Regions from separate parts of the Gordonia sp. BP-119 genome, predicted to be linked through region 1. Evidence: riboswitches for the same ligand, from Rfam matches in the RefSeq annotation. Region 1 holds a riboswitch; the other holds the start of a gene.
What was found. A riboswitch is a leader RNA that binds a small molecule or an ion and turns the genes downstream of it on or off. The one in region 1 is predicted to bind thiamine pyrophosphate.
Positions count from the first base shown of each region.

Region 2: it holds a riboswitch for thiamine pyrophosphate, as region 1 does, so the genes downstream of both, JW364_RS08955 (TenA family protein) here and thiC (phosphomethylpyrimidine synthase ThiC) in region 1, are expected to answer to the same signal.

Region 1 covers NZ_JAFFZF010000024.1:67,677-72,008, forward strand. The annotation lists gene JW364_RS14875 ((2,3-dihydroxybenzoyl)adenylate synthase) at 1-774, shown strand, start outside; gene JW364_RS14880 (GNAT family N-acetyltransferase) at 941-1,288, opposite strand; TPP riboswitch at 1,508-1,597, shown strand; gene thiC (phosphomethylpyrimidine synthase ThiC) at 1,605-3,293, shown strand; gene thiD (bifunctional hydroxymethylpyrimidine kinase/phosphomethylpyrimidine kinase) at 3,293-4,213, shown strand; gene JW364_RS14895 (SHOCT domain-containing protein) at 4,291-4,332, opposite strand, start outside.
Region 2 covers NZ_JAFFZF010000011.1:35,433-39,764, forward strand. The annotation lists gene JW364_RS08930 (fused (3R)-hydroxyacyl-ACP dehydratase subunits HadA/HadB) at 1-1,014, opposite strand, end outside; gene rpmG (50S ribosomal protein L33) at 1,109-1,276, opposite strand; tRNA gene JW364_RS08940 (tRNA-Met) at 1,370-1,443, opposite strand; tRNA gene JW364_RS08945 (tRNA-Thr) at 1,465-1,537, opposite strand; tRNA gene JW364_RS08950 (tRNA-Tyr) at 1,655-1,735, opposite strand; TPP riboswitch at 1,891-1,985, shown strand; gene JW364_RS08955 (TenA family protein) at 1,973-2,683, shown strand; gene JW364_RS08960 (ABC transporter substrate-binding protein) at 2,680-3,705, shown strand; gene JW364_RS08965 (ABC transporter permease) at 3,680-4,332, shown strand, end outside.

The sequences.
Region 1 (4,332 bases):
CTCTGGTGCGCGGCGACCGAGTGGGAGCCGGCGGACATCAGCTCCCTGCGCCTGCTGCAGGTGGGCGGCGCCAAGCTGGCACAGTCCGACGCCGTCGCCCTCGACGCGGCCCTCGGCCCCGTCGTCCAGCAGGTCTTCGGCATGGCCGAGGGGCTGATCTGCTACACCCGGACCGACGACCCGCGTGACTTGGTGCACCAAGTGCAAGGGGCACCGATGTCGGAGCTCGACGAGGTGCGGGTCGTCGACGAGGGCGGAGCCGATGTCCCCGACGGGGAAGAAGGTGAACTGCTGGTGCGGGGGCCCTACACGATCCGCGGTTACTACCGCGCCACGGCGCACAACGAGAAGTCCTTCACGCCGGACGGCTTCTACCGGTCCGGGGACAAGGTCACCCGGCTGCCGTCGGGGCACCTGGCCGTGACCGGCCGCATCAAGGACACCATCGTGCGCGCCGGGGAGAACGTCGCCGCCGACGACGTCGAGGAGAACCTCCTCGCCCACGATTCGGTCCGGCAGGTCGCGGTGGTCGGGCTGCCCGACGACGCGCTCGGTGAGAAGATCTGTGCGGCAGTCGTGCTCTCGCACGAACACCCCCCGGCCCGACCACTCGAGCTGGCCGCGATCCGCACCTTCCTCGCCGACCGCGGACTCGCCTCCTTCAAACTGCCCGACGTGGTCCGCGTCGTGCGCACGCTCCCGGTCACCGCAGTAGGCAAGATCGACAAAAAGGTGCTCCGCGAGACACTGCTGTCGGAGCCGTCGGCAGGCTGAGCCGAGTCGGAGCCCGCTCCTCACACCGGCGCGAGGAGCGCGACCACCGCACCATAATCCCAAGGAAGCGCATAACCCCTGCTCCCTGAGGTGCGAGGAGCGATAGCGACGAGCCTCGAAGGGTCCGGCGAGGAATGTTCCGGAGCCGCCGAGGCTTACCTTCGGATCACACCGGCGCGAGGGTCACGATCCCGGGATGGCCGTCGAGATAGTGCTTGGTGAAGGTGCACACGGGCCGCAGGCGGGCGCCCTGCTCGCGGGTGAAGTGCACGACGGTGCGGGTGAGTCGGGTGGCGAGACCATGTCCGGTGTACTCGTCGTAGAGCACGGTGTGTAGGACGGTGATGGTGGTCTGACCGTCGACCGTCTCGGTCGAATAGCCGAGCACGCCGACCAGGTCGCCGGCGACCCACAGCTCGAACCGGTCGCGGTCGGGATTGTGCACCACCTGCGAGATCTGCTGCAGGATCGACTTCGCCGACTGTGGTGGTCGCTGACGATGCTTGCGTAGCACCCGACCCTCCTCACCTCTTGATCGTGGACATCGGACCACTGACATGTGCCGTCCGAACCTCGGCATAGGCCCCGCTTGTGATCCGGGTCACACGGTACCTTACGGAACCGTAACTGATGACCCCGATCGTCCGGTCGTCGCACATCGAGACGGTCGCGCGCACCCCTACGACCCGAACGAACTCCGCGCTGTAGGGTGGCGGACGCACGACAACTACACCGCGGGGGCTCTCACGATGACCGAGGGCTGAGATGGCGACGGGCGGTCGCCGACCGCTCGAACCTGTCCGGGTAATGCCGGCGTAGGGAGACCAGCCATGGGCACACGTGTATCCACCACCCGCAACAGCAGCGCACCCGCCGATTCCGGGTTCCTGACCCTCGGCCCGATCGAGGGCAGCGCCAAGCACTACCTCGCCGTCGACGACCTGCGTGTGCCGCAGCGTCGAATCCAGCTCACCAACGGCGAACACCTCGACGTCTACGACACCTCCGGCCCCTACACCGATACGGCGGCGCACATCGACGTCGAGAAGGGCCTCACCCCCACCCGCGACAGCTGGCATCGGCCCGACCCGATCGACGGCGCGAGCACCCAGCTGGCCTGGGCGCGTGCCGGCATCATCACCGACGAGATGCGGTTCATCGCCGCCCGGGAGGGCGTCGACGCCGAACTGGTCCGGTCGGAGGTCGCCATCGGCCGCGCGGTCATCCCGGCCAACCACCGCCACCCCGAGTCCGAACCGATGATCATAGGCAAGAACTTCGCGGTGAAAGTCAATGCGAACATCGGTAATTCGGCGGTGCGCAGCTCGATCTCCGACGAGGTCGAGAAGATGGTGTGGGCCACCCGCTGGGGCGCCGACACGATCATGGATCTCTCGACCGGCGCCGACATCCACACCACCCGCGAGTGGATCATGCGTAACTCGCCGGTCCCCGTGGGGACGGTTCCGATCTACCAGGCGCTGGAGAAGGTCAACGGCGATCCCGCCTCGCTGACCTGGGAACTGTATCGCGACACCGTCATCGAGCAGGCGGAGCAGGGCGTCGATTATATGACCGTCCATGCCGGTGTCCTGCTGCGCTACGTTCCGCTGACCGCGAAGCGGGTGACGGGCATCGTCTCGCGCGGCGGTTCGATCATGGCGGCCTGGTGTCTCGCGCACCACCGGGAGTCGTTCCTGTACACGCACTTCGACGAGTTGTGCGAGATCTTCCGCCGCTACGACATCACGTTCTCCCTCGGCGACGGCTTGCGCCCCGGATCGATCGCCGACGCGAACGACGAGGCCCAGTTCGCCGAACTCCGCACTCTCGGCGAGCTGACCGCGATCGCCAAATCGCATGGTGTGCAGGTCATGATCGAAGGCCCCGGGCACGTCCCGATGCACAAGATCGCCGAGAACGTGCGCCTGGAGGAGGAGCTGTGCGAGGAGGCCCCCTTCTACACCCTGGGTCCGCTCGCCACCGACATCGCACCTGCCTATGACCACATCACCTCGGCCATCGGCGCCGCGATGATCGCCCAGGCCGGCACCGCGATGCTCTGCTACGTGACTCCGAAAGAGCATCTAGGACTTCCGGACCGCGACGACGTCAAGGTCGGCGTGATCACCTACAAGATCGCCGCCCACTCGGCCGACCTCGCCAAGGGCCACCCGCGGGCACAAGAGCGCGACGACGCACTCAGCAAGGCGCGCTTCGAGTTCCGCTGGACCGACCAGTTCAACCTCGCGCTCGACCCCGACACCGCCCGCGCCTACCACGACGACACACTGCCCGCCGAACCCGCCAAGACGGCCCACTTCTGTTCGATGTGCGGGCCCAAGTTCTGTTCGATGCGGATTTCGGCGGATGTCCGTGCGTACGCCGAAGAGCACGGTCTCGTCACCGCGGACGACATCGACCGGACTATCGCCGAGGGCATGGCCGCGAAGTCGGCCGAGTTCGCCGAGGCCGGTAACCGCGTGTACCTCCCGCTCCAGACGACCGGCGGCGCCTGATGCGCACAGACGACGCACGACGACGCACAGTCGACGCGAATCAGCGCACGGTCGACGAACAGGCCTACACGGGACTCCCGCTGTCACCGCCCGGAACGGCCCCGGTACGGGTCCTGACCATCGCTGGTTCGGACTCCGGCGGGGGCGCGGGAATACAGGCAGACATGCGCACCTTCGCCCTGCTCGGGGTGCACGGGTGTGTCGCGGTGACCGCGGTGACGGTCCAGAACTCGGTGGGCGTGAGCGGGTTCGAGGAGATCTCACCGCAGACCGTGGCGGCGCAGATCGACTCCGTGTCCGGTGACATCGGTGTGGCCGCGGCGAAGACCGGGATGCTCGCGTCGGCGCCCATCATCGAGGCCATCGTCGAGCAGTGCCGCACGAGCGGTATCGGCCGGGACACATCCGTTCCGCTGGTGGTCGATCCGGTGTGCGCGTCGATGCACGGCAACCAGCTGCTCGCCGACTCGGCACTCGACACCCTGCGGCACAGCCTGTTTCCCCTCGCGACGGTGGTGACCCCGAACCTGGACGAGGTTCGCCTGATCACCGGGATCGAGGTCACCGATACCGCGTCGCAACGCGACGCGGCCAGGGCGCTGCTCGATCTCGGGCCGCGCTGGGCGCTGGTGAAAGGCGGGCACCTGCGAAGCTCGGACCACTCCCCCGATCTGCTCTACGACGGCGACCAGTTCATCGAGCTCAGCCACGAACGCATCGACACCCCGCATGACCACGGCGCCGGCGACACCCTCGCCGCCGCGATCGCATGCGCGCTGGCCCACGGGCACGACGTTCCCGCGGCGGTCGGCTTCGGCAAGGACTGGGTGACCCGCTGCCTGGCCGCTGCGTATCCACTGGGCGCCGGCCACGGTCCGGTCAATCCGCTGTGGCGTGTGGGCGTCGGGTCGGCGGACTGACGCGAACACGAGAAACAGACAACGCTCCCCGACGGCGACCGGCGCCATCGGGGAGCGTTGTCTGTGTCGAGGGACCGTCAGGCGGTTCCGCTGAGGGCCTTGCTCTTCAAGTGCTCGAA
Region 2 (4,332 bases), on a different contig from region 1:
GGTCGCGGGATCGAGCGACTTCACCTTGCCGGTGAAGTCGACGGCCGCGCTGTCGTCGGCCGGGACGTACACCGGGCTGGTGAAGCGCACGTTGTACTCGCAGAAAGCCGCCGGGTCACCGATGAACTCGGAGACGAAGCTCGCGCCGAGCCCCATCGTCTGCATGCCGTGCGCGACGACGTCGTCCATGCCGGCCGCGTTCACGACGTGGTCGGAGAAGTGGATCGGGTTGGGGTCGCCGGCCACGCCCGCATAGTTCGCGAGATTGCCGCGCGTCAACAGGTAGCGCTTGGGCGTGAGTTCCTGACCCACCGTGAGCGTGTCGAAGTCGACGGCACCGAAGGCGCCCGGCGACTGCGTCGGGTCGGGGAGGTCGTAGCGACCCGCCTTCGGCTCGACGGTGTGCCCGGATTCGCCGATGGCGTCGACCTTGATCATCACGTGGTCGAGGGAGGCCTCGAGTTCCGGGTCGACGTCCATGCCGGGACGCGCGGCCAGGGAGGTCCACGTGGTCATGACCGGCTCGTCGTGCTGGTTCCAGATGACGTTCTTGGTGACCATCAGGTCGATCATCTCGGGACTGCTCACGTGCCGGAACGACTCGAGCGAGACGTCGCAGATCAGGCGGTCCCCGACCTTCATCGGCTGGTGGTAGACCAGCCGCTGGTCGGTCTGCATGATCTGCCACATGTCGTAGCCGGTGACGACGTCTTCGAAGAGCTTGCGCTGGGCGATGATCCCGAGCACCGACACATAGGTCGGCGCGGCGATCAGGCGGTCGTGACCGAAGGCCCGGGCGCCCTCCTCGCTCCAGTGGGTCGGGTGCGCATCCTGCACCGCCATCGCGTGCTTACGGATCTCCTCGCGGCCGATCTCGTAATAGTCGTCGACCGTGTAATGGAAGCCGACAAGGCTCTGGGTGTGGGCGGCGATCTCGTCGGGGGTCGGCTTCGCGCCACCGTTCGACGCCTCGTCCGGACGATCCTGGATCTCGGCTCCGCTTACCTGTGACATTGAGCTCTACTCCTTCGGCCGACACAGCAAGACGGGCTGCCTCATCGAGAGGCAGCCCGCTGCTGGTGGTACTTCGAAACGGCCGACGACGGCGTCAGCGCGATTCCTTGTGCCCCTGGTGCTTGCCGCAGTTCGGGCAGAACTTCTTGATCTCGAGGCGATCGGGATCGTTGCGGCGGTTCTTCTTCGTGATGTAGTTACGGTGCTTGCACACCTCGCAGGCCAAGGTGATCTTGGGGCGAACATCTGTTGAGGAGGCCACTTGATTGCCTTCTTTCGGGTGGTACGTGGTCGGGTTCGGAAGTTCCCTCAGGGCTTGCGACCCTTGCGCTCGGTTCCGGTCGGACCCGATGTGTAGCGGTGGAGGGACTCGATCCCTCGACCTCACGATTATGAGTCGTGCGCTCTAACCAGCTGAGCTACACCGCCCCGCGGACTTCTCGTCCAGCGAGCCCCCTGACGGAATCGAACCGTCGACCTTTTCCTTACCATGGAAACGCTCTGCCGACTGAGCTAAGGGGGCGTGCCCCGGGCGGTTGTGCCCGAGAGCCTTAACGAGGTTACACACTCGCGTCTGCGCTAGACAAATCGCTGGTCGGAGACCGTCTGTAGAGCAGTTTCGCGAGATTGGACCACGCTGTGGCAGGTATAGGATTCGAACCTATGTAGCTTGCGCGACGGATTTACAATCCGCTCCCTTTGGCCGCTCGGGCAACCTGCCGTGCCGCTCTTCCGGCCACCGTGACGGCCGTACGAACAACGCCGTGAAGAATACAACGAACACCGCATCAACGCGCAAACCGGCTGGTCAACAGGCCGGGACATGGTCGTGGCACAGGCGTCCCACTGCGACCCCCACTCCTGCTACTGTGGCTGCGTTCTGACACGGGGTGCTCCGCGACGCGGGGCTGAGATGAGACCCGAGAACCTGTCCAGGTAATGCTGACGAAGGGATGTCATGTCTGTGCATGCGCACTTGCCGGTCTCCGGCCGATTCTCCGACCACCTCTGGGAGGAGACGAAGGGGTTGCGGACGGCGATCGACGACCTCGAGTTCCTGCGGCGGCTCGGCGACGGGACGCTGCCACTCGAGGTGTTCCGCACCTATATGGAGCAGGACTCGCTGTACCTGGCCGGGTACGCGAAGGCGCTGGCGATCCTGGCGTCGAAGTCCCCCGACCCGCAGACCGCGGGGTTCTGGGCGAACTCGTCGGCCACCGCGGCCACCGTCGAGTCGGCGCTCCACGGCGACCTGCTCAACGGCGGCCAGCTGCCTCCGCGTGAGGGCGAACCCGAGCCGTCGCCGGCGTGCCTGGGGTACGTGTCCTACCTGACGGCCGTCGCCGCGACCGAGTCGTATGCGGTCGGCGCGGCCGCGGCCCTGCCCTGCTTCTGGATCTACGCGGAAGTCGGCCGGGCCCTGGCCGCGAGTGCCGCCCAGGTGCTCGCCGCCGACCCGAACCACCCCTACGCGCAGTGGGTGACCACCTACGACGCCCCGGAATTCCAGGAATCCGCCTCGCGGGCAAGGGAACTCGTGGACGAGGCCGCGGCGCACGCCGGCGAGCGGGAGCGGGCCGCGATGGCCACGGCGTTCACCGTCGCCACCCGGTTCGAGCTTCTGTTCTGGGACACCGCGCTGAACCCGCAACCGTGGCCCGCCGCATGAGCGCCCGCGCGCGCCGCCTCCTCACCGTGCTCGCCGCCGCGGTCGTCGCGTCGTCGGCGATCACCGCGTGCGGTTCGGGCGCCGGTTCGGACGGCAGCATCCGATTCGCGCTCGACTGGTCCCCGAACACCAACCACACGGGCTTGTTCGTGGCGCAGCAGCGCGGCTGGTTCGAGGAGGCCGGACTCGACGTCGAGATCCTGCCGTACAACAACACCGCCGTGGACACCATCGTGGACGCGGGCAACGCCGAGTTCGGGATCAGCACCCACAACTCGTCGACCTTCTCGCGGGCATCGGGCGCGCACACCATCTCCGTGTTCGCGCCGCTGCAGAAGTGGGCCACCGGCATCGGTGTCCGCGCCGATCGCCGCGACATCACGAGCCCGAAGGACCTCGACGGGAAGACATACGCCGGTTTCGGCGACCCGGGCGAGGAGAAGACCCTCGAGCAGGTGATCCGAAACGACGGCGGCACCGGCGAGTTCACCTCGGTGACCCTCGGGACCTCGGCATACGAGGCGGTCTACTCCGGTCAGGCCGACTTCACCGTCTCCTATCTCGCGTGGGAGGGCATCGAGGCCGAGCATCGCGGAACCCCGATGAGGTACTTCCACTACACCGACTTCGGATTCCCGGAGGCATACGCGATCGTCGTCGACGCCAACGAGGACTGGCTGGCGGACAACCCGGACCGCGCGGCGGCCTTCGTGACGGCGCTGCAGCGCGGTTACCAGGCAGCGGCCGACGACCCGGACGCGGCGGCCCGCGACCTCCTCGCCGCCAACCCCGGTGCGTTCAACGACGAGCAGTTGGTGTTCGAGAGCCAGCGCATGCTCGCCGGTCAGTACATGAAGGACGCCGACGGCCGGGTCGGGCGACAGACGCTCGAACAGTGGGCCGGGAACTCCGGGTTCCTGTACCGCAGTGGTCTGCTGACCGGCCCGGACGGGGCGCCGCTCACGACCGAGCCGGACTGGTCGACGTACTTCACCAATGACTACCTCGACACCCCTCGGTAGCACCGGCCTGCGTCGCATCGCGCCCGCGCTCGTCGCGGTGGTCGTCCTGGTGGCGGTCTGGCAGGTCTACGTCGACGTCAGCGGGATCCGGCCGCAGGTGCTGCCGTCGCCGTCGCGCGTCGTCGCGCAGGGTTGGTCGCACCGCGCGGAGATCGGGGTGCACGCCGCGGCGACGCTGCAGGTGACCCTGATCGGGTTCACGGTCTCAATGGTCCTGGCCTGGCTGCTGGCCATCGTCGTCGACTTCTCGCCGGCGCTGCGACGGGCGTTCGTGCCGTTGTTCGTCGCCTCCCAGACCCTGCCGATCATCGCGATCGCACCGCTGATGATCATCTGGTTCGGCTTCGGCCTGCTCCCGAAGGTGCTGGTCATCGCCCTGGTCACGTTCTTTCCGGTGGCGATCGGCCTGATCGAGGGATTCGCCGCCACCGACCGCGAGGCCGGCGCGCTGATGCGCAGCATGGGGGCCACCCGCCGCCAGGTCTTCCGCTACGTGCGGCTCCCGTCCGCGCTACCGAGGTTCTTCACCGCGTTGCGGATCGGCATCACCTATGCGGTGGTGGGCGCCGTGTTCGCCGAGTACGTCGGCGCCACCCAGGGGCTCGGCATCTACATGAGCCTGCAGAA